Linked DNA regions of Reyranella humidisoli. The protein of the gene in region 1 interacts with the protein of each later gene in a pairwise test. Links are inferred from orthologs where the notes say so. Each region holds a gene or a part of one and is shown in the gene's direction. Other genes may lie near its edges. The genes, in order: dnaQ, dnaE, KQ910_RS21450 and dnaN.

Evidence for each region.
Region 2: the proteins of dnaQ (region 1) and dnaE interact in binary tests that used the Escherichia coli proteins (3 or more experiments, as listed by UniProt). The link is inferred for Reyranella humidisoli from one-to-one orthologs.
Region 3: the proteins of dnaQ (region 1) and KQ910_RS21450 interact in binary tests that used the Escherichia coli proteins (3 or more experiments, as listed by UniProt). The link is inferred for Reyranella humidisoli from one-to-one orthologs.
Region 4: the proteins of dnaQ (region 1) and dnaN interact in binary tests that used the Escherichia coli proteins (3 or more experiments, as listed by UniProt). The link is inferred for Reyranella humidisoli from one-to-one orthologs.

Annotation. Positions count from the first base shown.
Region 1 is NZ_JAHOPB010000001.1:1,394,242-1,401,410, forward strand. The notes cover bases 1-2,862. They hold dnaQ (DNA polymerase III subunit epsilon), read left to right. Parts: upstream 1-1,020; coding sequence 1,021-1,704; downstream 1,705-2,862. Other genes in these bases: KQ910_RS06795 (quinone oxidoreductase family protein), read left to right, coding at 1-175; coaE (dephospho-CoA kinase), read left to right, coding at 332-994; secB (protein-export chaperone SecB), read right to left, coding at 2,018-2,539; KQ910_RS06815 (gamma-glutamyl-gamma-aminobutyrate hydrolase family protein), read left to right, coding at 2,714-2,862. In the rest of the region: more of KQ910_RS06815, read left to right, coding at 2,863-3,532; gtdA (gentisate 1,2-dioxygenase), read left to right, coding at 3,537-4,580; KQ910_RS06825 (class I SAM-dependent methyltransferase), read right to left, coding at 4,611-5,456; KQ910_RS06830 (LytTR family DNA-binding domain-containing protein), read right to left, coding at 5,872-6,684; KQ910_RS06835 (alpha/beta fold hydrolase), read left to right, coding at 6,804-7,169. UniProt on the Escherichia coli protein: DNA polymerase III is a complex, multichain enzyme responsible for most of the replicative synthesis in bacteria. The epsilon subunit contain the editing function and is a proofreading 3'-5' exonuclease.
Region 2 is NZ_JAHOPB010000003.1:407,427-415,751, reverse strand. Bases 2,153-6,170 are described here. They hold dnaE (DNA polymerase III subunit alpha), read left to right. Parts: upstream 2,153-2,523; coding sequence 2,524-5,970; downstream 5,971-6,170. Other genes in these bases: KQ910_RS25425 (DUF72 domain-containing protein), read left to right, coding at 5,967-6,170; KQ910_RS25435 (ABC transporter ATP-binding protein), read left to right, coding at 2,153-2,492. In the rest of the region: KQ910_RS25445 (lipoprotein-releasing ABC transporter permease subunit), read left to right, coding at 1-564; KQ910_RS25440 (ABC transporter permease), read left to right, coding at 557-1,816; more of KQ910_RS25435, read left to right, coding at 1,809-2,152; more of KQ910_RS25425, read left to right, coding at 6,171-6,986; rpsB (30S ribosomal protein S2), read left to right, coding at 7,150-7,938; tsf (translation elongation factor Ts), read left to right, coding at 8,014-8,325. UniProt on the Escherichia coli protein: DNA polymerase III is a complex, multichain enzyme responsible for most of the replicative synthesis in bacteria. This DNA polymerase also exhibits 3' to 5' exonuclease activity. The alpha chain is the DNA polymerase catalytic subunit.
Region 3 is NZ_JAHOPB010000002.1:623,140-630,407, reverse strand. The notes cover bases 1,653-4,613. They hold KQ910_RS21450 (DNA polymerase III subunit gamma/tau), read left to right. Parts: upstream 1,653-2,233; coding sequence 2,234-3,994; downstream 3,995-4,613. Other genes in these bases: recR (recombination mediator RecR), read left to right, coding at 4,334-4,613; KQ910_RS21445 (YbaB/EbfC family nucleoid-associated protein), read left to right, coding at 3,994-4,323; KQ910_RS21460 (LLM class flavin-dependent oxidoreductase), read left to right, coding at 1,653-1,945. Outside these bases: KQ910_RS21470 (SDR family NAD(P)-dependent oxidoreductase), read left to right, coding at 1-168; KQ910_RS21465 (copper chaperone PCu(A)C), read left to right, coding at 255-632; more of KQ910_RS21460, read left to right, coding at 638-1,652; more of recR, read left to right, coding at 4,614-4,927; KQ910_RS21435 (DUF4126 domain-containing protein), read left to right, coding at 4,937-5,545; KQ910_RS21430 (arginyltransferase), read left to right, coding at 5,599-6,333; KQ910_RS21425 (TRAP transporter small permease subunit), read left to right, coding at 6,489-7,034; KQ910_RS21420 (TRAP transporter large permease), read left to right, coding at 7,031-7,268. UniProt on the Escherichia coli protein: Part of the beta sliding clamp loading complex, which hydrolyzes ATP to load the beta clamp onto primed DNA to form the DNA replication pre-initiation complex.
Region 4 is NZ_JAHOPB010000001.1:1,048,098-1,055,254, forward strand. Bases 1-2,850 are described here. They hold dnaN (DNA polymerase III subunit beta), read left to right. Parts: upstream 1-791; coding sequence 792-1,910; downstream 1,911-2,850. Other genes in these bases: dnaA (chromosomal replication initiator protein DnaA), read left to right, coding at 1-579; recF (DNA replication/repair protein RecF), read left to right, coding at 1,907-2,850. Outside these bases: more of recF, read left to right, coding at 2,851-3,112; gyrB (DNA topoisomerase (ATP-hydrolyzing) subunit B), read left to right, coding at 3,136-5,577; KQ910_RS05120 (hypothetical protein), read left to right, coding at 5,570-6,163; KQ910_RS05125 (DMT family transporter), read right to left, coding at 6,182-7,102. UniProt on the Escherichia coli protein: Confers DNA tethering and processivity to DNA polymerases and other proteins. Acts as a clamp, forming a ring around DNA (a reaction catalyzed by the clamp-loading complex) which diffuses in an ATP-independent manner freely and bidirectionally along dsDNA.

The DNA of each region.
Region 1 (7,169 bases):
CTACACCGCCACCCGCGCCGACCTCGAAGCCAGCGCCCGTTCGCTGTTCAAGATGGTGAAGAGCGGCAAGGTGAAGATCTCGATCGACCAGCACTACCCGCTGGCCGAAGCCGCGCAGGCGCACATCGACCTGGAGAGCCGCAAGACCACCGGCCAGACGGTCCTGGTTCCGTAGAGCCCAACAAAGCCTCACCCTGAGGAGCGCTCCGGAAGGAGCGCGTCTCGAAGGGTGGGCACGAGCACCGCGTCTGTTGCCCATCCTTCGAGACGGCCGCTGCGCGGCCTCCTCAGGATGAGGTAGTGGGGGCACCTTGAGACGGAAAGACTCTAGATGGTCATCGTCGGACTGACCGGTTCGATCGGCATGGGCAAATCAACCGCAGCGACAATGCTGCGGGAGATGGGCGTGCCGGTGTACGACGCCGATGCCGCCGTCCATACGCTGCAGGCACCGGGCGGCGCCGCGCTGCCTGGTATCGAGGCGGCGTTCCCCGGCGTGGTGAAGGCGGGCGTGCTCGACCGTCAGGCGTTGGGCGCACGCGTCTTCGGCAACAAGGAGGCGCTGCGCCGGCTGGAAGCGATCGTGCATCCGCTGGTCCATCGCATGCAGCGCGCCTTTTTGCGGCGCGCGGCGCTGGCCGGCGAAAAGCTCGTTGTGCTCGATATTCCGTTGCTTTTCGAGGGGCTGGGCGACCGGCGCGTCGATGCCACGCTGGTGGTGAGCGCACCGGCCTTCCTGCAGCGCCGCCGCGTCCTGGCCCGCCCCGGCATGACCGCCGACAAGTTCGAAGGCATCCTGCGCCAGCAGGTGCCGGACGCGCTCAAGCGCCGCAAGGCCAGCCTCGTGATCCCGACCGGCATGGGGCTGGCGCCGACGCGCGCCGCGCTCGGTCGGGCGGTCGCGGAGTTGCGCGGCCTGCACGGCAATTTCTGGCCGTCCAATCCGTGGCGGGAGAAATTCACAGCCCGGCTCGCGCGCGCGCGTCGCAAGTAGGCGGGCACTTGCGCTAAAAGATCGGGATGCGTGAAGTCGTCCTCGATACCGAGACCACGGGCCTCGATCCTCTCGCCGGCAACCGCGTGGTCGAGATCGGCTGTATCGAGCTGGTCAACCTCGTGGCCACCGGCCGCTCGCTGCAGCTCTACCTCAACCCCGAGATGCCGATGCCGGCCGGGGCGCAGGAAGTACACGGGCTCTCCGACGAGTTTCTGGCCGACAAGCCGCTTTTCGCCGACAAAGCCGAAGAGCTGCTCGAATTCCTGGGCGATGCTCAACTCGTCATTCACAACGCACAGTTCGACCTGGGCTTCCTGAACGCCGAACTCGCGCGCGTCGGCAAGCCGAAGCTCACGAATGACTATGTCGACACCGTCTCGATGGCGCGGCGCAAGTTTCCCGGCCAGCGCGCCAGCCTCGACTCGCTGTGCGACCGGTTCGGCATCGACAACACCAAGCGCACCAAGCACGGCGCCTTGCTCGATTCGGAACTGCTGGCGGAAGTCTATCTGGAGCTGAGCGGCGGCCGGCAGCGCGATCTCGGCCTCGCGCCGGAGATGGCCGCGGCGGGCGTCCAGGGCATCATGGCCCAGACCCTGACCCTGCGGCCGCCGCGCCCGCACACGGCAAGCGCGGCCGAACTGGCCGCGCACGCGGAATTCCTGAACAAGATCAGCGAACCGATCTGGCTCAAGGTCGAAGGCTAGAGTCTTTCCGACGTGGATTGAACTGCTGGAAATCAGGATCAATTTCTTCCCCCTTCAGAGGGGGAAGTGCCCCGTCATACGGGGCGATGGGGTCATGGGGCGTCGCAAAGCCTATGACCCCTCCGTCGACGTAAGACGTCGACACCTCCCCATTTGAATGGGGAGGCAATTCTACTTCGCTCGGGAGAAAGCTAGTTTTCCTCCGTCCGTTCGACGGAGCGCATCGCTGATGAGTAAGGATCCTTCGCTGCGCTCAGGATGACACCTCTTGTGTCATCCCGAACGAAGTGAGGGATCCTTGTCGGCGGTCGCCTCAGGCGTGGCCGACCGGGCCGGACTGGATGCCGGGCGCCTGGCCGCCATTGGCTTCGAGCTGCTGGCGATAGAGCGCCACGAAGTCGACCGGGGCGATGTTGAGCGGCGGGAAGCCGGCCTCGCGCGTGGCGTTGGCCACGATGGCGCGGGCGAACGGGAAGAGCAGGCGCGGCGTCTCGATGAAGAGCATCGGCCCCGTCGCTTCCGGCGGCAGGTCGCCCAAGGTCACCGTGCCGGCATAGATCAGCTCGAGCATGAACAGTGGCTCTTTCTCCGGCGTATGCGCGGAGGCCTCGATGGTGATCGACACCTCGAAGGTCTTGGCGTCGAACTGGCGGTTGGCCACCTGCACGTTCAGCGTGAGCTGCGGCTGCGTCTGCTCGATCAGGCTCTGCGGCGCGCGCGGGTTCTCGAAGCTGAAGTCCTTGATGTACTGGCCGTGCATGGTCAGCGGCGCGGCGGGACCGGCCTGGGCGGTCTGGCCGGAGGGCGGGGCGGACGGCGGAGGGGTGGTCGTCATGGCGCTCTTTCCGATGTTTCTGGCGAATGGACGGGGCAAATCTTGCCGCGGCGCGGCGGTACCATGCAGGGCTGCACTGCACAAGCTGCGGGCAGGTTCAGGCACCGGGCAATTGCCAAGATGCGGCGCGGCGGCGACAATGAAACCCCCGCTATTTGCACGCTCCGGCAGACTATGAATCGCTCGTCTTCGCGCCCCCTGATCGGTGTTTCGGCCTGTCTCAAGGAAAACGGACGGGGCGGCTGGCATCACACCGTGGGCGAGAAATACGTCCAGGCGGCGCTTCGCGCCGTCGGCGGCCTGCCGGTCCTGATCCCCGCCATCGGGCCGGAATTCGGCGACGACGAGCCGGGCTTCCTGGAAGCAATGGACCGCTTGCTCGACAGTCTCGACGGCGTGCTGCTGACCGGCAGCCCCTCCAACGTCGAGCCGCATCACTATGGCAAGCAGAGCCGCGAGGGCACGCTGCACGACCGGGCGCGCGATTCCACGACCCTGCCGCTGATCCGGCACACGATCGACCGCGGCGTCCCGCTGTTCGCGATCTGTCGCGGTCTTCAGGAGGTGAACGTCGCGCTGGGCGGCTCGCTGCACCAGCATGTCCACGAGGTCGAGGGCCGGCGCGATCATCGCTCGCCCAAGTCGCCGGACATGGACGTGAACTATGCGCCGACCCACGACATCGACGTGACCGAAGGCGGGATGCTGCAGCGCCTGCTGGGCGAGAAGCGCGTGCGCGTGAATTCGCTGCACGCGCAGGGCGTCGACGTGCTGGCGCCGCGCGCGCGGCTCGAAGCGACCTGCTGCGAAGACGGACAGGTCGAGGCGTTGAGCGTGCCGGATGCGCCGGGCTTCGTGCTCGCGTTGCAATGGCACCCCGAATACAAGGCGCTCGAGAATCCGGTGTCGATGAAGCTGTTCGACGCCTTCGCCGCCGCCTGCCGCGCCCGAATGATGGCTCGTTCGGGTCCATTGCTGCGCGCCGCCGAGTAGCAGCATGTCCGCGTCGACGACGGGCAACAACGCGCGGCGCGATTTCTACGAACGCATCGGCGGCCTCTCGATGGCGCCGCTGTGGGAATCGCTGCACCAGCTCGTGCCGCCGCAGCCGGCGCCGAAGTACCGGGCCGCGCACTGGGACTACGACAGGGTGCGGCCGTTCCTGATGGAATCGGGCTCGCTGATCACGGCGAAGGAAGCCGTGCGGCGCGTGCTGATCCTCGAAAACCCGGCGATGACCGGCAGCGCCTGCATCACGCCCACCCTCTATGCCGGGCTGCAGCTCATCCTGCCGGGCGAGGTTGCGCCCAGCCATCGTCACACCCAGTCGGCGCTGCGCTTCATCGTAGAAGGCGAAGGTGCCTACACCGCGGTCGATGGCGAGCGCACGATCATGCACGAGGGCGACTTCGTCATCACGCCGACCTGGACCTGGCACGATCACGGCAACGAATCGTCGAAGCCGATGGTGTGGCTCGACGGGCTCGACATCCCGCTGGTCGCGATGTTCAACGCGGGCTTTGCCGAGAACGGCGAGACCGACGAGCAGGTCGTGACGACGCCCCAAGGCACGTCCGACGCGAAGTATGCCAGCGGCCTGCTGCCGGTGGACTGGAAGCCGGCGAAGCAGACCTCGCCGATCTTCAACTATCCCTATGCGCGCACGCGCGAGGCGTTGCAGGGTCTCGCCAAGGCCGGCGCACCCGACGCCTGCCATGGCTACAAGCTGCGCTACGTCAATCCGGCGAGCGGTGGCGCGCCGATCGCCACGATGGGCACCTTCATGCAGCTCCTGCCGAAGGGTTTTACGACATCGCCCTATCGCTGCACCGACGGCACGGTCTTCTCGGTCGTCGAAGGTGACGGCGAGAGCACGATCGGCGACACGGTGATGCGCTGGAAGAAGCGCGACCATTTCGTCGTGCCGAGCTGGGCCAGGGTCGAGCATCGCGCCGCCAGCGACGCGGTCCTGTTCTCGTTCTCCGATCGCCCGATCCAGGAAAAACTCGACCTGTGGCGCGAGGATCGCGGCGGCAAGTAGCGAGATCCGACTTCCAAAGAATCCTGACGCTCACGGAATGCGAGCTGCCCGCATCATATGCCCCCCGGGACCACTTTTGGACGCGCCGGGGGGCGCGCCCAGATAGCGAACGGCCATTTGGGACATGCCGAGGTCTTCGATATCCCCGAAGCCGTATCCGCGGAGTTCCTGCGCGATCTCGTCGGGATCGAAATGACTGAGCCAGGGTTCGCCGATTTCAGCCGTATAGGCCCCGAGCGCGACAATTTCGGTCCGCTGCTCCGGCGGATAGTTCTCCAGCGGTTCGCTGTAGTCGAACACCACCTCGGATTCGGGGATGCTCGCAATGTAACGCAACGTGGCCGCTATGGCTGTTCGCCCTAGATAGGGGACGACGCCGAGCCAGATGAAGAACGCAGGGCGATCGGGATCGAAACCGGCATCACGCAGCCCGAGACCAAGATCATCGTGTTCGAAGTCGATCGCCGCAAAGATCAGAGACGCCGGAATAGCGAGGCCGACTTCGGACAGACGCTTTCGTTTCCAGGCTTGGGTCGCGGGATGATCGACCTCGAAAACCCGCAACCCCACATCCGAATGGGGATTGCGCAGCGCGAATGTATCGAAGCCGGCGCCGAGAACCACCGCCTGTCGCACGCCGCGTGACACCGCGGCGCCGAGGCAATCCTCGGCAAAACGGCTGCGCATCGCCATGAAGATGCGCATGCGCTGTTGTGCCGGGCCTGCCGATAGTCCCGCGATAATCGCGTCGGCGCCGTCACCGAGAATGGTGCGAGCGAAAGGATCGGAGAATACCTTGCCGCCCTCTAGTAACTGATGGGCGGCCCGATATCCGGCTGCGCCGAGTGCGGTCCGGCTTGGCTGTCGTTCGTTCATGGATTCACCTCTGTCTGGAGAACAAGCGATTTCGTTCGCTCACGTTGAGATCAATCATGATCCCGCGCGACAACGCTGCCTGGAGGACGAATAGATGCGAGAAGTGTTTGGTTTTGGGAAACTGGCGAAGGAAAGCCGAAAGAACAACTCTTGATCGAAACTATGTTTTGTCTACATTACTTAGGTAAAATGGCGTGATTTCTGTAGCGCGTGCATCTCCCGCGCTTCCTTCCTTTTGCTTGCCTTCCTCAAGTGCTCGCTGGCGCGGTTACAAGGCCTGCGAAGATCACTGTCGAGAGTACGGCCTCAAGCCATCAACGATCATCGTCGCCATGCCAACCTTGCGCAGCGAGGCGTAGCGCGGAGCCTGCCCCGAGGCTTTTCGAGGAAGCGCTCCGGTCGAGACGACGGCATCTTATTTTTCGAGCCAGCCCGCGTCCTTGATGCTGTCTCGATAGGTCTTGCTGACGGGGACCTTAAGTCCGTTGCGCAGAGTGAGCACGAGGCGGCCGCCCGTCCGGTCGACCGAGGCGATTGCGCCCGTCGCCACCCACCAAGACCGGTGGACCTGCTGGCCGCGCTCGGGGCCAAGCTCGGCCAGTGCGTCGCGAAGGCGCATCAACACGAGGTCGCTGCCGAGCGCTGTGTGGATGCGGAGGTAGTGATCCTCCATCTCGAGGGCCAGCAGGTCGCGGCCCAGGGCCGGCGGGACACGGCGCAGGAAGTCGGGTGAAGCCGGCGGGGACGTGGCGGCTTCCGGGAGGGCGGGCGGCGGCTGGGGCAGGGCGGCCACGCGGGCCAGTTCGGCATCGGCTTTGGCGCGCAGCCGCTGCTCGACGAACAGGCCGAACACCACGGCGATCGACGTGGTCAGCAGGGCGTTCTCGGGGAAGATGTACGGCGCCGCCCAGAGGGGAATCGGCCGGCCGAGCCAGGACTGGACGACGATGACCTCGAAGGTGCTCGGGATCGAGGCCAGCACGCCGACCAGCGCCATGCGGCCGGCGACGGGCCAGCGGTCGATCGGCTCGATGCGCCCGAACCAGGCCGCCAGGACCACGATCTGCAGCCAGCTCAGCCCGCCGATGATGCCGAAGTAGGCAATCCGCCGGCCGAGATCCATGTGCTCGTAAGTGCCGAAAGGCCCGGTGACGCCCAGGACGAGCGCGAGCCCGACGACCGCCGGCAGCTGGAATGGTAACGACCGGACGTAGGGCGATTCGCGCATCGTGAACGGATGAATGACGTCAGATCGCGAAAAACGCCAGCCTTTCCACGCAGGGAAGATGGTCCGCGAGCCGCGCGGCCCGGAAGGTGACGGCAACGCCGCTGTCTCCGGAGAACGCCATGCAGTCGCCTTTCGAAACCATCTTCCAGATCGTCACGCACACGCCTCTCTGGGTGTGGCCGCTGATGGCCCTCGTCGTCTGGCTGGGCGTCCTGGGGCTGCGGCAGCGGACCCTGCCGCTGTGGCGGCTGGCCATCCTGCCGGTCGTCGGGCTGCTCTTCTCCGTGGCCGGGATCGGACAGTTGCCTCGGCCGGCGCTGGCTTCGGTCACCTGGCTGGCAGCTCTTGCCGTCGGTCTGCCATTGGGACTGTGGCTGGGCCGCCGTCGCGCCGTGCGGCGCCTCGACGACGGCCGTCTCGAACTGGCGGGCGGCTGGTTCATGCTCGCCTTCGGCCTGTCGATCTTCGCCGTGCGCTATGCGCTG
Region 2 (8,325 bases), on another replicon or contig:
GTCTCCGACAGGGCCTCGACGGACGCGACGCGCAGGCTGCTCATGCAGGCGGTGGGGACGGAGGGCTGGGTCTTCGACTGGTTTCAGGCCAATGCCGGTTTCTTCTCGGCCGTCGTGGCTCAGACCAACATGATCTTCCTGGTCCTGACGATGATCGTCCTCGTCGCGGCCTTCAACATCGTCTCGAGCCTGGTCATGCTGGTCCGCACCAAGACAGCGGATATCGCCATCCTGCGCACCATGGGGGCGAGCCGTGCCGCCATCATGCGGATCTTCCTGCTGGACGGCCTGGCGATCGGAGGCGCCGGCACCATCCTGGGCGTCGTGCTGGGGCTGAGCTTTGCCCGCAACATCGAGGCGATCCGCCAGTGGCTGCAGCGGACCTTCGACATCGTTCTGTTCGACCAGACTCTCTATTTGCTGGCCGAGCTGCCCTCGCGGATCGAATGGAGCGAGGTCGCGTGGATCGCGTTCATGGCGCTGGTTTTCGCGCTGCTGGCCTCGCTCTATCCCGCGTTGCGGGCGGCGCGCCTCGATCCGGTGGAAGGGCTCCGCCGTGAGTGATCGCGCGCCCGCCGTCGAACGCTGGCTGGCCTGGCGCTATCTCGCCACGCGCCAGCGCGAGGGTTTCGTGTCGTTCATCGCGATGTTCTCGCTGATCGGCGTGGCGCTGGGCGTCGGGACCCTCATCGCCGTTCTCTCGGTGATGGGTGGCTTTCGCGAGCAGCTTCTGGGCCGGATCATCGGCATGAACGGCCATGTCGTGATCGCGGCCCGCGGCGGCCTCCTGCAGGCGACGCCCGATCTGCTGGCAAGGATGAAGGAGGTTCCGGGCGTCGAGGCGGTGCGGCTCACCCTGGAGCGCCAGGCGCTCGTGACGGGGCACGGCCAGACCCGCGGCGCCCAGCTTCGCGGCGTTCGGCGCGAGGACCTGCTGAATCGCGACATCGTTTCGAAGAACATCATCTTCGGCGATCTGGCCGAGTTCGGGCCCAAACCGGGCCTCGTGATCGGCGAGCGGCTGCGGCAGCAGATGCAGGTCCGGGTCGGCGAGCCGCTGACCGTCGTGACGCATCAGCTCAACCAGAGCGGCACGATCGCGCCGCGTTATACCGACTACGACATCCTCGCGAGCTTCATGACTCGCCGCTACGAGTTCGACAGCAGCCTCGTGTTCATCCCGCTGGCGGCGCTGCAGGAGGATCTCGAATACGGCAAGGAGACCGTGAGTTCGATCGACCTGTTCCTCAAGGACCCGGCGGCAGCGCCGCGCACCGCGCAGGAACTACGCCAGGCGCTCGGTCGCGAGGATCTGCGCGTATCGCACTGGCTCGGCCTGAACGCCCGATTCGTCGGCGCCCTGCAGGTCGAGCGCGTGATGATGTTCATCATCCTGACGCTGATCGTCGTGGTCGCTGCCATGAACGTGGTCGCGAGCTTCACAATGCTGGTGCGGGTGAAGCGCGGCAGCATCGCTATCCTGAGGACGATGGGCGCGGGGCCGGGCACCATCGTGCGCGCCTTCTTCATGGCCGCCGCCGCCGTCGGCGTGGTCGGCACGGCCATCGGCGCGGCGCTGGGGCTGCTGCTGTGCGCCAACATGCCGGCGATCGGCCGGGCGCTGGCCAGCGTCACGGGCGGCTCCGGCACCGCCGGGGCGGAAGTCGACTTCATTGCCTCCATGCCTGTGCGCGTGGATCCGACCGAGGTGGCTTTCATCATTGCGGTCGCGATCATGCTCTCGCTCGTCGCGGCAGCCTATCCGGCATGGCGGGCCACCCGAGTCGAACCGGTCGAAGGATTGCGACATGAGTGAACCGACCAAGCCGCTCTCGCTGCAGGGCATTCGTCGCACCTTCGTCCAGGGCGACCGCCGGCTCGACGTGCTGCGCGGCGTCTCGGTCGACCTGCATCCCGGCGAGATCGTGGCCATGGTCGGCCAGTCGGGCAGCGGCAAGTCGACCCTGCTGCACATCGCGGGCCTGCTCGAACGGCCCGACGAAGGCGAGGTCGTGGTCGACGGGAAGGCGACGGTCCGGATGGCCGACAGGGACCGAACCAGGCTGCGCCGCCAGTACCTGGGCTTCGTCTACCAGTACCATCACTTGCTGCCTGAGTTCTCGGCGGTCGAGAACGTGATGCTGCCGCAGATGCTGAACGGCGTCTCTCGCGCGGCGGCCCGCAAACGCGCCACGGAGCTTCTCGGGCTGGTGCGGCTGGGCGACCGGCTCGACCATCGGCCCGGGCGTCTGTCGGGCGGCGAGCAGCAGCGCGTGGCGATCGCCCGCGCGGTGGCGAACGCCCCGCGCGTGCTGCTGGCCGACGAGCCGACCGGCAACCTCGATTCCGCGACCGCCGAGGCGGTCTTCCAGCAATTGCTGGCGCTGGTCCGGGAAACCGGCATGGCGGCCCTCGTGGCGACCCACAATCCGGAGCTGGCGGCCCGCATGGACCGCACCGTGCATCTCAAGGATGGCGTGCTCGATGCCTGACAGTCCACAGGCCGCGGCGCGATGATGGCCCGTGGCCATCGCTGATTTCATCCATCTCAAGGTTCGTTCCGCCTACTCGCTCACCGAGGGGGCGAACAAGGTCGACAAGATCGTCTCGCTCGCCAAGGGCGAGGCGATGCCGGCGGTCGCCGTCACCGACCGCAACAACCTCTTCGGCGCACTGGAGTTCTCGCAATACGCCTCCAAGGGCGGCGTCCAGCCCATCGTCGGCTGCGATCTCGGCCTGCGGCGCGAGGAGGAGGGCGGCGTCGCGACGGCGAATAAGCTGCCGACCGTCGACTGGCTGACCCTGCTGGTCCAGAGCGAGGAAGGCTACGTCAACCTGATGCGGCTGGTGAGCCGTGCCCATCTCGAGTTCAAGATGGGATCGGTGGCTGCTCTGCCGATGTCCGAGCTGGAAGGCTCGACCGCAGGGCTGATCGTACTGACCGGGAGCGCGGGCAGCACCGTCGGTCGGCTTCTGGCGTCCGGCCAGACGCCGGCGGCGGCGCACATGCTCGACCGGCTGCAGCGCCTGTTCGACGGCAGGCTGTACCTCGAACTGCAGCGGCACGGCGAGGACACGGAGCGCCGGATCGAGGGGCCGCTCATCGAGCTCGCCTACGAGCGCAACCTGCCGCTGGTCGCGACCAACGACGTGCACTTCCCCAAGAAGTCGATGTACGAGGCGCACGACGTGCTGCTCTGCATCGAGCAGGGCGCGCATATCGACGATCCCAATCGGCGCAGGCTGACGCCCGAGCATTATTTCAAGTCGGCCGCCGAGATGCGCGCCCTGTTCGCCGACATTCCCGAGGCCTGCGACAACACGCTGGTGATCGCCCAGCGCTGCGCCTACATGCCGGCGCCGCGCAAGCCGATCCTGCCACGCTACACGAAGCTCGAGGGCCGCACCGAGGGCGAGGCGCTGCGCGATCTCGCCAAGACCGGCCTCGATGAACTTCAGAAGCTCGGCCGCCTCGCCGACGGGATCAGCTTCGAGAAGTATTCGGACCGGCTGACCTACGAGCTCGACATGATCGAGCGGATGGGCTTCGCCGGCTACTTCCTGATCGTTGCCGACTTCATCCAGTGGGCCAAGGACAACGGCGTCCCGGTCGGTCCCGGCCGCGGCTCGGGCGCGGGCTCGCTGGTCGCCTGGTCGCTCAAGATCACCGACCTCGATCCGCTGCGCTGGGGCCTGCTGTTCGAACGCTTCCTGAATCCCGAACGCGTGTCGATGCCCGACTTCGACATCGACTTCTGCCAGGACAAGCGCGACCGCGTGATCCGCTACGTGCGCGACGAGTACGGCCACGACCGCGTCGCCGCGATCATCACCTTCGGCAAGCTGCAGGCCCGCGCGGTGCTGCGCGATGTGGGCCGCGTGCTGGGCATGCCCTACGGGCAGGTCGACAGGATCTGCAAGCTGGTGCCCAACAATCCAGCCAACCCGGTGACGTTGGCGAAGGCGCTGGAGACCGAGGAGCTGGTGAAGGAACAGTACACTGCCGACGAGGAGATCAAGCGCCTGATCGATCTCGCGCTGCAGCTCGAGGGCCTGTTCCGCAACGCCTCGACCCATGCCGCCGGCGTGGTGATCGGCGACCGGCCGCTCGACCAGCTGGTGCCGCTGTTCCGCGATACAGACAACCAGGATTCCCTGCCGGCCACCCAATTCAACATGAAATGGGTCGAGACGGCCGGCCTCGTGAAGTTCGACTTCCTCGGCCTAAAGACGCTGACCGTCATCGAGAAGGCCTGGGACCTGATCGGGCGCGACCAGATCGACATTCCCAGGCTGCCTCTCGACAACCGCAAGACCTTCGAGCTGCTCTGCCGCGGCGACGGGTCGGGCGTGTTCCAGCTGGAAGGCAACGGCATGCGCGACGTGCTGCGCCGCCTGAAGCCCGACCGCTTCGAGGACATCATCGCCGTCGTGGCGCTCTATCGGCCGGGCCCGATGGAGAACATCCCGAGCTACATCAAGCGCAAGCATGGCGAGGAGGAGCCGGACTACCTGCATCCGCTGCTGGAAGGAATCCTGAAGGAGACCTACGGCATCATGATCTACCAGGAGCAGGTCATGCAGATCGCGCAGGTACTCAGCGGCTACACGCTGGGTGGCGCGGACCTGCTGCGCCGCGCCATGGGCAAGAAGATCCAGGCCGAGATGGACGCGCAGCGGGCGAGCTTCGTCGAGGGCGCGCAGAAGAACGGCGTCGAGAAGGACAGGGCCTCCTCTATCTTCGACCAGGTCGACAAGTTCGCGGGCTACGGCTTCAACAAGAGCCATGCCGCCGCCTATGCGCTGGTCTGCTACCAGACCGCCTATCTCAAAGCGAACCATCCGGTCGAGTTCTTCGCCGCGACGATGACCCTCGACATGGGCAACGTCGAGAAGCTGAACGGCTACCGGCGCGACCTCGACAAGCTCGGCGTCGAGCTTCTGCCTCCGGACGTGAACAAGTCGGCGGCGGATTTCACGGTCGAGAAGACGGAGGACGGCAAGAAGGCGATCCGATATGCGCTGGCCGCCATCAAGGGCGTCGGCCGTGAGGCGATGAGCCGTCTTGCCGAGGAGCGTCGGGAAAAGGGCCCTTTCAAGGATCTGTTCGACTTCGCCGAGCGGCTCGACCAGCGCGTGATCAACAAGCGGCTGCTCGAAAGCCTGGTGAAGGCCGGTGGCTTCGATACGTTGAACAAGAACCGCGCCCAGACCTTCGCGGCCGTCGAGGCGCTGACCCGCCATTCTCAGGCGACGCATGAGTCGCGCGGCAGCGACCAGAACAACCTGTTCGGCGACGACACCGCCCAGCGCCGCCCGCAATTGCCCAAGGTGCCGGACTGGGCGCCGATGGAGCGGCTGCAGAACGAGTTCTCCGCCATCGGCTTCTATCTCTCGTCGCATCCGCTGGCGTCATATGAAAAAAGCCTGCAGAGGCTGGGCGTCTGCCGCGCGGCCGATCTACCGGCATTGCTGGCGCGCGGTACGCCCGGCCGCATCAAGCTCGCCGGCACCGTCATCGACCGCATGGAGCGCACCTCCGCCAAAGGCAACCGATTCGCCTTCCTGCAATGCTCCGATCAGTCCGGCGCCTTCGAGTGCGTCATGTTCAGCGAGCTTCTGAGTTCCAAGCGCAATCTCCTCGAAGCAGGTCAGGCGATCCTGATCTCGGTCGACGGCCGGCTCGACGGCGAGCAGGTCAAGCTCACGGCGCAGTCGGTCGAGAAACTGGAAGATGCGGTCGCGAACTCGGCGGCCGGGCTGCGTATCGTGATCACCGATCCCATGGCGCTCGAAGCGCTGCGCAAGGCGCTCGAAGGAAAGCGCGGGCGAGGGCGGGTGACGCTCGTCGTGCCGATGAACGAGGAGACCGATGCCGAGGTCACCTTGCCAGGCACCTATTCGATCGCCGGCGGCCTGCGCGACACGATCGGCAGCCTGCCGGGCGTCTCGCAGGTCGAGGAAATTTGAGCCGTCAGCCCGGCCTCTTCGAAACCGAGGCCGCAGCGCCGCCCAAGCGCCGGGTGCCCGGGGCCGGCGATGTCCGGCCCGCCCGGGACTCGCCACTGCTCGAGGCGCCGCTACTTCCGGTCGACATCCGGCTCGGCACCTCGTCGTGGTTCTTTCCGGGATGGCGCGGCCTCGTCTACGACGGCGTCCACCCGCAGGTGACGCTGAGCCGCAAGGGGTTGGCGGCCTATGCTGAAATCCCGCTGCTGCGGACGGTCAGCCTCGACCGGACTTTCTACGCGCCGATCTCGACCGCCGACTATGTCCGGTACGCCAGTCAGGTGCCGGAGCACTTCAGCTTCGTGGTCAAGGCACCGGCCATCGTCTGCGATGCCGTGATGCGTGACGAGGAGGGGCGGGGGAAAGTCGCCAATTCGCACTTCCTCGATGCCGCCGTCGCCACCCGCGAGTTCGTGGTGCCCTGCCTGGAGGGGCTCAAGGCCAAGGCCGGCCCCCTGGTCTTTCAGGTGTCGCCGCTGCCACGCAGTCTGGTCGAGGATTCCTCGCTGCTGATCGAGCGGCTGGAGGCCTTCTTTGCCGCGCTGCCAACCGAATTGGGCGGTCGGGCACCGCTTTATGCGCTGGAGCTGCGCAATCCCGAGCTGCTCACCCCGCGCCTGATGCGCATGCTGGGCCGGGCGGGAGTGCGCTACTGCGTCGGGCTGCATGACCGGATGCCCGAGGTCGAGCGACAGGAAGCGGCCCTCAAGGCCCTGGACGGCGGGGAGCCGGGCCCTCTGGTGGTCCGCTGGAACCTGCACCGGGGTTTCCTCTACCAGGCCGCCAAGCAGCGCTACGAGCCGTTCGACAGGCTGGTCGACGAGGATGGGGAAACGCGCCTGATCCTGGCCCGGATGGCCGCCGCAGCTTACAAGGGCGGCCGCAAGGTCTGGATCACGGCCAACAACAAGGCCGAGGGGAGCGCACCGCTCTCGCTCCTCAAACTGGCGCAGGAAATCGCCAAACTGATCGCCTAAGGCCTTGATTTCATTGGCGCTTGCAATTTCGAGCCCAAACCACTAGAAACGCGCCACTTCGCACGCGGGTTTGCGGTCGACGGGGAGACATCCCGGCGCTCGCTCCGGTGTTCCCATTCCGGGAACGACGCCCGCGGAGGTTCAACCGGAAAAGGAGAACGGCATGACCATGCCGACATTCACGATGCGCCAGCTGCTGGAAGCCGGCGTTCACTTCGGCCATCACACGCGCCGCTGGAACCCCAAGATGAAGCCGTACCTGTTCGGGGTGCGCAACGGGGTCCATATCATCGATCTCACGAAGACCGTGCCGCTGCTGGAGCAGGCGCTGAAGCAGGTTCGCGACGTCGTCGCGAGCGGCGGCCGCGTGCTGTTCGTCGGCACCAAGCCGGCGGCTGCCGAACGCGTCGCCGACGCCGCCAAGCGCTGCGGCCAGTACTACGTGAACCACCGCTGGCTGGGCGGCATGATCACGAACTGGAACACCATCTCGGCGTCCATCAAGCGCCTGCGCGAGCTCGACGAGCGCCTGAAGGGCGACGTCGTCGGCCTCACCAAGAAGGAACAGCTCGACCTGACGCGCGAGCGCGAGAAGCTCGAGCGCTCGCTGGGCGGCATCAAGGAAATGGGCGGGACGCCCGACATGCTGTTCATCATCGACACCAACAAGGAGTCGATCGCCGTCCTGGAAGCCCGCAAGCGCGGCATTCCGATCGTTGCGGTGGTCGACAGCAACTCCGATCCGGACGGCATCGATTTCCCGATTCCGGGCAACGACGACGCGATCCGCGCCGTGTCGCTCTATTGCGACCTGCTCGCGGGCTCGGTGCTCGACGGCATCCGTGCCGAGATCGCCGCCACCGGCGGTGACGTCGGCGAACTGGCCGAGCAGCCGGCCGATGAAATCCCGGCGGTCGAGGGCCAGGCTGCCGAGGCCGCCCCGGCCGAGTAATTCGGCCCCTCATCGAAGAGAAATAGACGGGGCCGGTCGGAAGACCGGCCCTTGTTGTACCAAACGGAGCAAGACATGGCTGAGATCACTGCATCGCTCGTCAAGGAACTGCGCGAGAAGACCGGCGCGGGCATGATGGATTGCAAGAAGGCGCTGGGCGAGACCGCCGGCGACGTCGAAAAGGCGGTCGACTGGCTGCGCACCAAGGGACTGTCGGCGGCTTCCAAGAAGGCCGGCCGCATCGCGGCCGAGGGCCTCGTCGGCGTCGCGTCGAGCGGCACGCGCGGTGCCGTCGTCGAGGTCAATGCCGAGACCGACTTCGTCGGCCGCAACGACCAGTTCCAGAAGTTCGTCGCCGCGGCGACCAAGCTCGCGCTCGAGAACGGT
Region 3 (7,268 bases), on another replicon or contig:
ACAGAGGAAGCACGCCGCAGCTTCATCGAGCGAAACATCCCCATCGGGTATTTCGGCGAGCCGGAGGATGTGGCAAATCTCGTCGCCTTTCTCGCCTCCCCGGCGGCGCGCTACATCACGGGTGCGGTCGTTCCGGTGGATGGTGGCATGCACTATTTCGCGCACTAGGTGCGGCGGAGGATGGATTGCTGAAGTGGCTTCGTCGTTCTGAGCCAAAGGAAGTTCCGGCCGCAAGCCTGGGGTCATTGCAGATCGTGAAACCCTGGGCACGCTCGTCCTCAACCCAGTCGGACATCGCTGGCGGCTTCATGACCGTGGTCAACGAAGGCGAGACCGACCGGCTGATGTCGGCCTCCTGCCCGGCCGCCACGTCGATCGAGATCCATGCCATCCGGGTCAAGGGACCGCGGCTGCAGATGCAGCCGATCGAAGGCGGCCTCGTTATTCCGCCAGCCAATCAGCAGGTCCTGAAGCCGCGCGGGTATCACCTGCTGATGCTCGGCCTCACGGCACCTCTGGTCGCCGGCGCCACGCTGCCCGTCACCCTCGTCTTCGAGAAAGCCGGCACCGTCACCGTGGATTTCGCCGTGGAAGCTTCCGGCGTCGTGGGATACGCCGCCCTGAGCGCCTGACGGCCATGCAGCCATCGGCCCGCCAGTTGCGCCTCGGTGTCTTCGTGCAGACGCCGGGCCATCACGTCGGTGGATGGCGCCATCCCGACGCCGATGCGCGCACGCCCAACCTGGCGCTGATGCAGCACATCGCCGCCACGGCCGAGGCGGCGAAATTCGACATGTTCTTCCTGGGCGACGGTTTCGCCACGGGCTACGGCGAGCACCCGTCGACCATCGGCAAGTTCGAACCGCTGGGCCTGCTCTCGGCGCTGGCCATGAGCACGACGCGGCTCGGCCTCGCCGCAACCGCCTCGACGACCTACGCCGAGCCCTATCACGTGGCCCGCGCCTTCGCTTCGCTGGATCATCTCTCGGGCGGCCGCGCGGCGTGGAACGTGGTGACGACGGCCTATTCGAAATCGAGCGCCGTGTTCGGCCGCCAGCATCCGCCGCATGCCGAGCGATACGCTATGGCCGGGGAATTCGTCGAAGCCTGCCGCCTGCTCTGGGACAGCTGGGATGACGACGCCTTCATTGCCGACAAGCATGCCGGCCTCTTCGTGCGCCCGGGTAGCCTCCACATGCCGGCTTTCGAGGGAAAGTACTTCTCGATCCAGGGCGCGCTCAACGTGCCGCGGCCGCCACAGGGCCATCCCGTCCTGATCCAGGCGGGCTCCTCCGGTCCTGGCCAGGCGCTCGCGGCGCGAATCGCCGACGTGGTGTTCACGGCCCAGAACGACCTCAGCGAGGCACAGGCCTTCTACCGCAGCGTGAAGGCGCAGCTTGCGGAGTGCGGACGGACCGCCGATGCCGCGCTGGTCATGCCGGGTGTGATGCCGGTCGTCGGCCGGACCGAGCGCGAGGCGCGGGAAATCTTCGCCGAACTGAATCGCAACATCGCTACGGCACAGGCCTTCACCGTCCTGTCGGAACGGCTGGGCGCCGACATGTCGGTGCATCCGCTCGACGGGCCGGTGCCCGCCGTGCCGGAGACCGAGCATCTCAAAAGCCGCGCGGCCCTGCTGATCCAGATGGCGCGACGGGAGAACCTCACCTTGCGTGAACTGTACCATCGGGTCGCGGCGGCGCGCGGCCATCTGCTGCCCATCGGCACGCCGAGCCAGGTCGCGGACGTGCTGGAGCGGTGGTTCCGCGAGGGCGGCGCCGACGGGTTCAATGTCATGCCGCCGTTCTTCCCCGGCCAGTTCGACGCCTTCGCCCAGTGCGTCGTGCCGATCCTGCAGGAGCGCGGACTGTTCCGCGCCGATTACACCGGCACCACATTGCGCGACCACCTGGGACTGGGGCGCCCCGCCGACCGTCGTGGTTGACAAAAGACCATTGTAAATCAATGGTTTGACTGAACTTATCCCAACCACACACTCGGCCCTTGCGCCGGACGGCCGGACTCCTGATATAACGGCCTCGAGGGGCCGATGTGGGCGGAGCAGTCGCCAACCCGGTCAGATCCGGAAGGAAGCAGCCGTAACGAATTCGCTTCGGGTCATGTCGGTCTCTCACCCGTTCCCCTGCGCGCGCCGCCGCGGAGGGCGGGCGGCCCGGGCGCGATGACCGCCGGGCCTGAATGGGGCCACGGCGCAGAATAGCGGGTGATCGCCATGGCGAAGGCCACCAAGGGCTCCGAAGACCCGGCAATCCCCTATCGCGTCCTCGCCCGGAAATACCGTCCCGTCGATTTCACGACCCTGGTCGGCCAGGAAGCCATGGTGCGCACCCTGCGCAATGCCATCGCCACCGGCCGCATCGCCCATGCCTTCATGCTCACCGGGGTGCGCGGCGTCGGCAAGACGACGACCGCGCGCATCATCGCCCGGGCGCTGAACTGCGTGGGTGCCGACGGCACAGGCGGCCCGACGGTCGATCCCTGCGGCGTCTGCGACAACTGCAAGGCCATCACCGAGGACCGCCATGTCGACGTGATCGAGATGGACGCGGCGTCCCGCACCGGCATCGACGATGTGCGCGAGTTGATCGAGGGCGTGCGCTACCGCCCGGTCTCGGCACGCTACAAGGTCTACATCATCGACGAAGTGCACATGCTGTCGGAGAAGGCCTTCAACGCGTTGCTGAAGACGCTGGAAGAGCCGCCGCCGCACGTGAAGTTCCTGTTTGCGACAACGGAGATCCGCAAAGTGCCGGTGACCGTGCTGTCGCGCTGCCAGCGCTTCGACCTGAAGCGCGTGCCGCAGGAAACGCTGGTCGAGCATTTCGGCAAGATCGCGCAGGCCGAGAAGGTCGAGATATCGCCCGAGGCGCTGGCATTGCTGGCACGCGCCGCCGACGGATCGGTGCGCGACGGCCTCTCGATGCTCGACCAGGCGATCGCCCATGGCGGCGGTGTCGTCGATGCCGCGCAGGTGCGCGACATGCTGGGCCTCGCCGACCGCAGCCGCGTGCTCGAACTGTTCGAGAAGGTGATGCGCGGCGATGCCCCCTCGGTCGTGGCCTCGCTCGGCGAGATGCACGATTCCGGCGCCGACCCCGTCGTCGTCCTGCAGGACCTGCTCGAACTCACCCACTGGGTCACGCGCCTCAAGGTGGCGCCCGAGGCCGCCGCCGCGACGGCCGACAGCGAGCGTGCCCAGGGTCTCGCCATGGCCGCCAAGCTCAGCATGGCCTCGCTGACGCGGGCCTGGACGCTTCTGCTCAAGGGCCTCCAGGAGACGCTGGCCGCACCTTCGCCGCTGCGAGCTGCCGAGATGGCGCTGATCCGTCTCTGCTACGTGGCCGACCTCCCCTCACCCGGCGACGCGATCAAGGCGCTGCAGAATGGCGGCGGCGTTCCAGCCGGCGCGGCTGCACCGATGGCACCCCGGCCCAATGGCGGCGGTGGCGGAGCCGCCGCGCGCCTCGCGACCCAGCCCGTGACCGCCGTTGCCACCCAACCGGCGATGCCAGCGCCGCGCAACTTTACCGAGGTCGTGGCGCTGTTCGAGACGAAGCGCGAGGCGCGGCTGGTGCACAGCCTGATGCACCATGTTCACGAAGTGCGCTGCGAGCCCGGCCTGATCGAATTCCGGCCCGAACCGAGGGCACCGGCCGATCTCGCGCCGCGCCTCAGCGAGCTGCTCGGCCAGTGGACCGGTCGCCGATGGATCGCGTCGGTCTCCAGCGCCGAGGGCAAGCCGACTCTCACCCAGCAGAAGACCGACAAGGCCGACGGGCTGCGCAGTTCCGCCGAGAACAACGAACTGGTCATGGCCATATTGAAGACGTTCCCCGGCGCCAAACTCGATGCCGTGCGACGCAAGGGCGAGGAGACTTCCCTGGTCTCCGGCCTGGGTGATTTCACGGCCGACGAGCCGCCTCCCGCCGAAGAATACCCCGCCGACGACGATATCCCGGAAAGCGAGTACTGATGTTCGACAAGCTCAAGGACCTTGGCGGCCTGATGCAGCAGGCCCAGCAGATGCAGCAGAAGATGCAGGACCTGCAGGTGGCGCTCGAGCGCCTGGAGATCGTGGGCTCCTCCGGCGCGGGCCTCGTCAAGGTGACGGTCAACGGCAAGAACGAGACCCGCAGGATCGAGATCGACGCCTCGCTGTTCAAGCCCGAGGACAAGGGCGTGGTCGAGGATCTGATCGTGGCGGCCGCCAACGATGCCCGCGGCAAGGTCGAGGAAACAGTCCAGGCGCAGATGCGGGACATCACCGGCGGCCTGCCGCTGCCGCCGGGCTTCAAGCTCTAGGACATCGCCGATGAACGGGCCGGAGATCGAGCGGCTGATCCAGCTCCTCGGCCGCCTGCCGGGCCTCGGACCGCGCTCGGCGCGCCGGGTGGCGCTGCATCTGCTCAAGAAGCGCGAGACCCTGATGCAGCCCCTGGGCGCGGCGCTGGCCGATGCCGCGCGCGCCATCCGCGCCTGCGGCGTCTGCGGCAACCTCGACACGATCGACCCCTGTTCGATCTGCGCCGATCCCCGCCGCGATGCCGGCCTCATCTGCGTCGTCGAGGATGTCGGAGACCTGTGGGCCATGGAGCGTGGGCGCATCTTTTCCGGCCGCTATCACGTGCTGGGCGGATCGCTGTCGGCGCTCGATGGCATCGGTCCGGAGGAACTCAATATCGGCTCGCTCGTGAGGCGCGTCGCCGCCGGTGGCGTGCGGGAGGTCATCATGGCGACCAACGCCACGGTCGATGGACAGACGACGGCCCATTACCTCGCTGAGCGGCTGGCCGAGCACGAAGTGCCCCTGACCCGCCTGGCGCACGGCGTACCGGTCGGCGGTGAACTGGACTGGCTCGACGACGGTACGCTGGCCACCGCATTCAAGGCGCGGCGCGCGCTCTAGAGATCTCGCATGAGTGCAGAAACCCTCGCCGCCATCGCCATCGCCCTGGGAGCGGGCTGGGCCAGCGGACTGAACGCATACGCCGCCGTGCTCGTCCTGGGAGGCGCACAGCGACTTGGTCTCGTGGCCCTGCCACAAGACCTCCTGGTCCTAGGCTCGCCCTGGGTGCTGGGCGTGGCGGCACTGCTGTTTGCGCTCAACTTTCTCGCCGACAAAATTCCCTATGTCGACAGCATCAACGATGCGCTGCAGACCTTCGTGCGCATTCCGGCCGGCGCCCTCCTGGCCTATGGCGCGGCGGGCGGCCTCAGCCCCGAAGTCGCGATCATCGCCGGCCTGCTGGGCGGAACGCTGGCCGCCGGCACGCATGTCGCCAAGACCGGTTCGCGGGCGCTGATCAATACATCTCCGGAGCCTTTCACCAACGTCCTCGCCTCGCTGGGCGAGGACGTCACGGTCTTCGGCGGGCTCGCGCTGGCGATCGCTCATCCGATCACTTTTTTGTGCCTGCTCGCGGTCTTCGTCCTTCTGCTCATATGGCTGCTGCCGAGGCTGTTCCGACTGGCAATGAAGCCATTTCGCCGGATGGCACGGGCTCGCCATAGACCTTCGGTTTAGGAACTGGCGCTTTCCTTCCCCGGTCCGAGGCGTACACTCGCAACCGCAATCACATGTTCATCCGCCAGAACATCCAGTCCCTTCGGTTCTTCCGCACGACGCCGGCGATGCGTTGCCCCTACCTGCCACATCGCCTGGAGACCAAGCTCGTCACCGAGTTGAGCGGACCCGATGCCATTTCCCAGCACGACACGCTGACCGACGCCGGTTTCCGCCGCTCGCACCATTTCGTCTACAAGCCGCTGTGCGACGGTTGCAGAGCCTGTGTCCCGGTCCGCATCCGGGTCCGGGATTTCGAGCCCAGCCGGGCACAGCGCCGTATCCAGCGCCGCAACGAGCATGTCCATTCAACCGAAGTGCAGGCCCTGGCGACCGGCGAGCAATTTTCGCTGTTTTCACGCTATGTGCTGACACGGCATCGCGACGGCGACATGGCGGACATGGATTTCGACGACTACCGCGCCATGGTCGAAGAAAGCCCGGTTGAGACGGCCATCATCGAATTCCGGGACGATTCGGCGGACGGCAGGCTCGTCGGATGCTGTCTCGTCGACTGGTTGTCGAGCGGCGTTTCGGCGGTCTACAGCTTCTTCGATCCCCAGGATCCGAGGCGCGGCCTCGGCACGCACATGATCCTGTGGCTCGCCGCCGCCGCGGCCCGGCGAGGCCTGCCCTATGTCTATCTCGGCTACTGGATCGCCGATTCGACCAAGATGGCCTACAAGCAGTCTTTCCGCCCGCTGGAGTTTTTCGGCCCCGATGGTTGGGTGGAGTTGCCTACAACATAGGCACTGCATCGGTGGTGGAGCGACTTGACGCACCTCGTCTGCTGAATGAACAAATGCAGCCTCTGGCCTCGCCCAGCGGACCGCGTTAATAAAGCTGGTCCGTCGGCGAGAACGGACTGCCGGCCCAATAAGAACTCGCAAGCAGGGGAGACGGGATGCGCTTGTTGCTGTCATTCAGCGCGCTGATCGACGCGTTAAACGAAAAAATAGGTGTCGTGTGCAACTGGCTTGTCCTGTTGGCCTGTGTGGTCAGCGCGGGCAACGCCATGGTGCGGTACGCCTACGACTCGAGTTCCAATGCGTGGCTCGAAGTGCAGTGGTACATGTTCGCCGTCATCGTGATGTTTGGCGCAGCCTATACGCTGAAGCGTAACGAGCATGTGCGCGTAGATATCCTCTACATGACGCTGAGCCGCCGCGGGCAGCTCTGGGTCGACATTCTCGGCGCTCTGGTCTTCCTGCTGCCGACCTGCGCCATCCTCGCGTGGCTGAGCTGGCCGTTCTTCATGCAGTCGTTCAACGTCTACGAGCACTCTTCGAACGCCGGTGGCCTCCTGCGCTGGCCGATCAAGCTGGTACTCCCCATCGGCTTCGCCCTGGTCGCCCTGCAGGGCCTTTCCGAACTCATCAAGCGCGTCGCCTTCCTCAACGGATATGCCGTCGACAGTCTTGAAGCTCACTACGAGAGGCCGACGCAATGATCCCGCTCGATTGGATGCCGCCGCTGATGTTCGGCGGCCTCGTCGTCTTCATGATCATCGGATACCCCGTTGCCTTCTCGCTCTGCGCCGTGGGTTTCTTTTTCGGGTTCCTCGCGATCGAGATGAACTACTTCACGATGGCCTTCATGCAGGCCATCCCGGGCCGTGTCTTCGGCTCGATCCTGTCGAACGAGCTGCTGCTTGCCATCCCGTTCTTCACCTTCATGGGCGCGA
Region 4 (7,157 bases), 350 kb from region 1 along the record:
CAGGACATCGAGGAGCGCATGCGCTCGCGCCTGGGCAGCGGCCTCGTCGCGGACATCCATTCCTCGACCTACGAGCTGCGCCTGTCGATCCTGCAGACCAAGGCCGAAAATGCCCGCGTGCCGGTGCCGGTCAACGTGCTCGAGTTCCTCGCGCACAAGATCAGCACCAACATCCGCGAGCTGGAGGGCGCGCTGAACCGCGTCGTGGCGCACGGCCAGCTGATCGGCCGCGAGATCACCGTCGAGATGGCGCAGGACGTGCTGCACGACCTGCTGCGCCAGGCCGACCGCAAGGTCACGGTCGACGAGATCCAGCAGCGGGTGGCCGCGCATTACAACATCAAGCTGGCGGAGATGAGCTCGCCGCGGCGCGCCCGCTCGGTCGCCCGGCCCCGACAGGTCGCGATGTACCTCGCCAAGCAGCTCACGACGCTGAGCCTGCCCCAGATCGGCAAGCGCTTCGGCAACCGCGATCACACGACGGTCATGCACGCCGTGCGCAAGATCGAGGAACTCAAGGTTTCCGACCATTCGATCGCCGAGGACGTCGAACTCCTGAAGCGCCAGCTGCAGGGCTGAGCAGAACCACCGACACCAAATGTAGAACAGGCCCCGAATGGGGCCTGTTTTGCGTCGAACCACAGGCCCTAAATGCCTCTAGGAACAGCGAAATCGCTTCCCGCGGGCAGTCGGCGTGATATACTTTTCAACCGTTCCTGCGGCGTCTTTCGCGGCCCCGGGAACGGGCCACAAAAGAGATTTAATCCGGCCCTGACTACGGCGACCAAAACATGAAATTGACGATCGAACGGGCGGCCCTCCTGAAGGCCCTGGCCCATGTCCAGAGTGTCGTCGAGCGTCGGAACACGATCCCGATCCTGTCCAACGTGCTGATCACCGCCCAGAAGGGCCGGTTGAGCCTCGCCGCGACCGACATGGACCTCGCCATCACCGAATCGGTGGAGGCCAGCGCCTCCAAGACCGGCTCGACCACGGCGCCGGCCCACACGCTGTATGAGATCGTCCGCAAGCTGCCCGACGGCGCCCAAGTCGAGCTGGAAGCCGCTTCCGACAACAGCAGCCTGGTCATCCGGGCCGGCCGGTCGCGCTTCACCCTGCAGTGCCTGCCGCCGGCCGACTTCCCGGCGATGACCGAAGGCGACCTGCCGCACCGCTTTCAGCTTCCGGCGACAGACCTCAAGGCCATCATCGACCGGACGCGGTTCGCGATCTCCAACGAGGAGACCCGCTACTACCTGAACGGCATCTATTTCCACGCCGCGACCTCCGGGGCCACCCAGGTGCTGCGCGGCGTGGCGACCGACGGCCACCGCCTGGCCCGGGTCGAGGTGCCGCTGCCCAAGGGCGCCGGCGAGATCCCGGGCGTGATCGTGCCGCGCAAGACCGTGGGCGAGGTCCGCAAGCTGCTGGACGAAAGCGACGGCTCGGTCGACATTGAACTCTCCGACACCCGGATCCGCTTCTCCAGCGGCAACATCACCCTGGTCAGCAAGCTGATCGACGGCACCTTCCCGGACTACGAGCGGGTCATCCCGACCGGCAACGACAAGGTCCTGAACGTGCCGTGCAAGGAGTTCGCGAACGCCGTCGACCGCGTCTCGACGATCTCCACGGAGAAGTCGCGCGCCATCAAGCTGGCGGTCGCCAAGGGCATCGTCACGCTTTCGGCCACCAGCCCGGATGCCGGCAGTGCGACCGAGGAGATCGAGGTCGAGTACAAGGACACGGCCCTCGAAATCGGCTTCAACTCGCGCTACCTGCTCGACATCACCGAGCAGATCGCCGGCAGCGAAGCGCGCTTCCTGATGGCCGATGCCGGCTCGCCTACCCTGGTGCGTGACGGTGCCGACGAGAGCGCGCTCTACGTGCTCATGCCGATGCGGGTATGACGGCACAGGCCATCAGCGCCCTCGCCTACTCTTCCGACGCCGTAGCGGGCGCTGCGCCGGCACTCCTCGCCGTGCGCCAGCTTCGCCTGACCGACTTCCGCAACTACCGTCAGCTGCGCCTCGATTGCGGGATGGAGCCGGTCGTGCTGGTCGGCGAAAACGGCGCCGGCAAGACCAACCTGCTGGAGGCCCTCTCCTTCCTGGCGCCCGGCCGCGGCCTGCGCCGCGCCCGCCTCGACGAAGTCTGCCGCCGCTCGCGCAGCGAAGAGCCCCCGGCCGCCGGCTGGGCGGTCGCAGCCACCCTGGACACGCCGGAGGGCCGCGTCGCCATCGGCACCGGCCTGGAAGCCGGCCGCAGCGAGACCAGCCTGGCGCGCCGCGCCGTGCGCATCGACGGACGCCCCATGCAGAGCCAGACCGCGCTCGGCCGGCATGTCGCGGCGGTGTGGCTCACGCCGCAGCTCGACCGCCTGTTCCTCGACGGCGCGACCGAGCGACGGCGCTTCCTCGACCGGCTGGTGACGGCGCTGCACCCCGAACATGCCGGCGACGTCGCGGCCTACGAGAACGCGCAGCGCCAGCGCAGCCGCCTTCTGGGCGAGGGCAATCGCGATCCGCACTGGTTCACCGCACTAGAAGACACGATGGCCCGCCACGGCGTGGCGCTGGCGGCGGCACGCGCCGATACGGTGCAGCGACTCGATTCAGCCGCGCGGCTGGGCGTCGGCCCCTTTCCGCGCGCCTCGCTGGCGATGGCGGGCGAAGTCGACCGCTGGGTGGCCACGATGGCCGCGATCGACGTCGAGGACCGGCTGCGCGGCGAACTGGCGGCCAGCCGCCCGCGCGACGCCGAGGCCGGCACCACGTCCTGCGGGCCGCATCGCAGCGACCTCGCGGTGCGCCATCTCGACCTCGACCTGCCGGCGGCCGAGGGCTCGACCGGCCAGCAGAAGGCCGTGCTGGTCTCGATCGCGCTGGCGCATGCCAGGCTGGTGGCGCTGTCGCGCGGCCGGCCGCCGTTGCTGCTGCTCGACGAAATCGCCGCCCATCTCGATGCGGAGCGGCGCCTCGCGCTGTTCGACGAGGTGGTGGCGCTGGGCGTCCAGAGCTGGATGACCGGCACCGATGCCGAACTCTTTGCGCCGCTGGCCGGCCGCGCGCAGATCCTGCGCGTGGCAAACGGCTCGATCGCGGCGGTCTGAACTCCTTTCCGAAAGCCAGGACCATGAGCGACAACGACATCACGCCGGGCGCCGAGGACTACGGCGCCGATTCCATCAAGGTGCTGCGCGGCCTCGAAGCCGTCCGCAAGCGGCCGGGCATGTATATCGGCGACACCGACGACGGCACCGGCCTGCACCACATGGTCTACGAGATCGTGGACAACGCGATCGACGAGGCGCTGGCCGGCTATTGCGACAGGGTCGACGTGGTCCTGCACGGCGACGGTTCGGCCACGGTCCGCGACAATGGCCGCGGCGTGCCGACCGACATCCACAAGGAAGAGGGCATTTCGGCCGCCAACGTGATCTTCACGCAGCTCCATGCCGGCGGAAAATTCGACCAGAATTCCTACAAGGTCTCGGGCGGCCTGCACGGCGTTGGCGCGGCAGTGGTGAACGCCCTGTCGGAGCATCTCGACCTGCGCATCTGGCGCAACGGCAAGGAACACCACATCCGCTTCCGTCACGGCGAGCCGGAAGGCGACCTGCAGATCGTGGGCGAGGCAGACCAGGGACAGCACGGCACGGAAGTGACCTTCCTGCCCTCCACAGGGACCTTCACCAAAACCGAGTTCGACTTCGCCACGCTCGAACATCGCCTGCGCGAACTCGCCTTCCTGAACTCCGGTGTACGCGTCGTATTGACCGACGAGCGGGGCGCCGAACACAAGGTTTCGGAACTCTACTACGAGGGCGGCGTCGAGGCCTTCGCCAAGTATCTCGATCGCAACAAGTCGGTGCTGCACGACCCGCCGGTGTCGATCCGCGGCGAAAAGGAAGGCATCTCGGTCGAAGTCGCGATGCAGTGGAACGACAGCTATCACGAGACGATGCTGTGCTTCACCAACAACATCCCGCAGCGCGACGGCGGCACCCATCTCGCGGGCTTCCGCGGCGCGCTGACCCGCACGCTGAACAAGTATGCCGACGAGAGCGGCATCTCCAAGAAGGAGAAAGTCGGCCTCACCGGCGACGACATGCGCGAGGGCCTGACCTGCGTGCTGTCGGTCAAGGTGCCCGATCCCAAGTTCTCCTCGCAGACCAAGGACAAGCTGGTCTCCTCGGAAGTGCGGCCGGTCGTCGAGTCCGTCGTGGCCGACAAGTTCGGCCAGTGGCTGGAGGAACATCCCACCGAGACGAAGAAGATCCTGACCAAGGTCGTCGAGGCCGCGGCCGCCCGCGAGGCCGCGCGAAAGGCCCGCGAGCTCACCCGCCGCAAGGGCGCGCTCGACGTGAGCTCTCTGCCCGGCAAGCTGGCCGACTGCCAGGAGCGCGACCCGGCGCTGTCCGAACTCTTCATCGTCGAGGGCGATTCGGCCGGCGGCTCGGCCAAGCAGGGCCGCAACCGCGCCAACCAGGCGATCCTGCCGCTGCGCGGCAAGATCCTGAACGTCGAGCGTGCGCGCTTCGACAAGATGCTGGGCTCGGCGGAAATCGGCACTTTGATCACGGCGCTGGGCACCGGCATCGGCCACGACGACTTCAACCTCGACAAGCTGCGCTACCACAAGATCATCATCATGACGGACGCCGACGTGGACGGCTCCCACATCCGTACCCTGCTGATGACGTTCTTCTATCGCCAGATGCGCGACCTGATCGAGCGCGGCTACCTCTACATCGCCCAGCCGCCGCTGTTCAAAGCGGCCAAGGGCAAATCGGCGATCTACCTCAAGGACGAACGCGCGCTCGACGATCACCTCATCCAGACCGGTCTCGAAGGCGCCACGCTGGCGCTCGGCAGCGGCAGCGTCCTGGCCAAGGACGACCTGCGCAACACGGTGGACATCGCCCGCTCCGTCACCAATCTCGTGAAGCCGCTGGCGTTGTCGCGCCGCGTCACCAGCCAGGCCGTCATCGAGCAGGCCGCGATTGCGGGCGCTCTCAAGCCCGACGTGCTGGCCGATCCTGAACTTGCCAAGCAGACGGCCGACTACATCGCCAAGCGCCTCGATGTCGTAAGCCCGCTGCTGGAGAAGGGATGGACCGGCGAGCCGATCGCAGACGGCGGGCTGGCCTTCGTGCGCCGGCTGCGCGGCGTCACCGAGCGGCACGTGATCGATGGCCCGCTGACGCGCAGCGCCGAGGCACGCAAGCTCGACGCGCTGGCCGACGAGTTGCAGGCGGTCTACCAGAAGCCCGGCGTGTTCGCGGTGAAGGACAAGGAGACCCGGATCTCCTCGCCCACCGAGCTGTTTGCCGCCGTCCTCGAGGCCGGCCGCAAGGGGGTCACGATCCAGCGCTACAAGGGACTGGGCGAGATGAATCCCGACCAGCTCTGGGAGACCACCCTCGACCCCGAGGCGCGCACCCTGCTGCAGGTCAGGATCAACCATGTCGACGAGGCTGACGAGATCTTCTCGACCCTCATGGGCGACGTGGTCGAACCGCGCCGCGACTTCATCCAGGAGAATGCGCTGAAGGTCGCCAACCTCGATGTCTAGGATCCGCGACGTCCTGCTCGCCGCTGTGCTGCTCACCGGCCTCGCCGGAGCGGCATCCGCCCAGACCCAGTCGTCGACGCCCACGACCAATGCCGGCACCAAGCTCAATTTTGCGTCGAACCTTGGCGGCGCCACCTTCGAGCGCTCGGTCAACTATTCCGCCCCACCGGCCAACAATCCCGGCCTGGGCATGTCGTACTTCTATTCCACGCCCAAGCGGCTCGCGATCAGCGTGCAGGTGTTCGACCTCGGCCGCCGCGTGCCGTCGGGCAGCGACAATCCGACGGTGATCGGCCAGTTCAACAGCGAGCTCGCCTCGGCCGAACAGCAGTTCAAGTATGCCGGCTATACCGCCTTCCAGAAGCCGTCGGTGCCGTCGACCTGCACCTATGGCGCGGTGAGCTTTCGCTGCGTAACCTACAGCGGCGTCACCCAGGCCAACTCGCGGATCTACAGCAAGCTTCTGCTCACGGGCTTTCGCGACCATTTCATCAAGATCCGGATCGACTGGGCGCAGTCGCACCAGCAGACGGCGGCCGACGCCGAAACCTCGCTGCAGTCGTTCATCCCCGCGCTGATGCGCTGACCCGGCCGGCCCGCGCTTTCAGCGCAGGCCGAGTCTCCGAAACAATCCGACCGTCGTCATCAGCCCCAGCGTGACCAGGCAGAGGCCGCCGATCTGCAGTCCACCGGGAATCTCTCCCACGATCGGGATTCCGACCAGCACTGACAAGGCCGGCACGATGGCGGGGAACAGCACGGCGCGGCTCACGCCCAGGAAGATCACGGCCTGGCTGTAGGCGATCATGGTGATGGCTCCCTGCAGGCCGCCCTGCACCAGCCCCTGGAAGGCCAGCATGCCGAGCGGCAGCGCTTCGAGATGTGCCATGCCCATGATCCCAAGATACAGGGGCGTGGTCAGGACGAAGGACAGCACGGCCACGACCGCGGTCGCCTGCAGGGCCGGCAGGCGCCAGTGCCGCAGCAATAGCGTAAATCCCGCCCACAGCACGCTGGACGCGAAGAACAGGAGATCGCCCAGCCACGCGCGCTCGCCGGAAGGCTGGGTGAGGCCGTCCCAGCCGATCAGGAAGATGCCGGCCAGCACGATGGCGGCACCGGCCAGATGGCTGCGGCTCAATCGCTCTCGCAGGAACAGCGCGGCACCGATGGTACTGACGATGGTGACGGTCGAGGGTGCGATGACCGCGCCATGCGCCAAGGGTGCGAAGCCGTAGCCGCCGGTCTGCAGCAGCGCAAAGGGAGCGCCGCCGAGCGCCGTGAGGATGAGAGACCGGCGCAGGCCGATCCCGGCGAAGTCGCGCACGCCGTAGCGCAGGAGCAGAGGCAGCATGATCGCGCCGGCGACGACGTAGCGCGCGAAGATCATGTCGACCGCGCCGAGGCCCCCCAGAATGCCGGCACGCGCCGCCGCGAACGACAGCGATGCGCCCAGCGCCATGATCGAGCCGCACAGGAAGCCCCAATGTTCGCGCGTGACCCGTGGGGGCATGGGATCGGCCATGCAATGGCGCTAGCACGGAGTGGGCCAGCCGCGCACGAATTTTAGTGCGAACGCT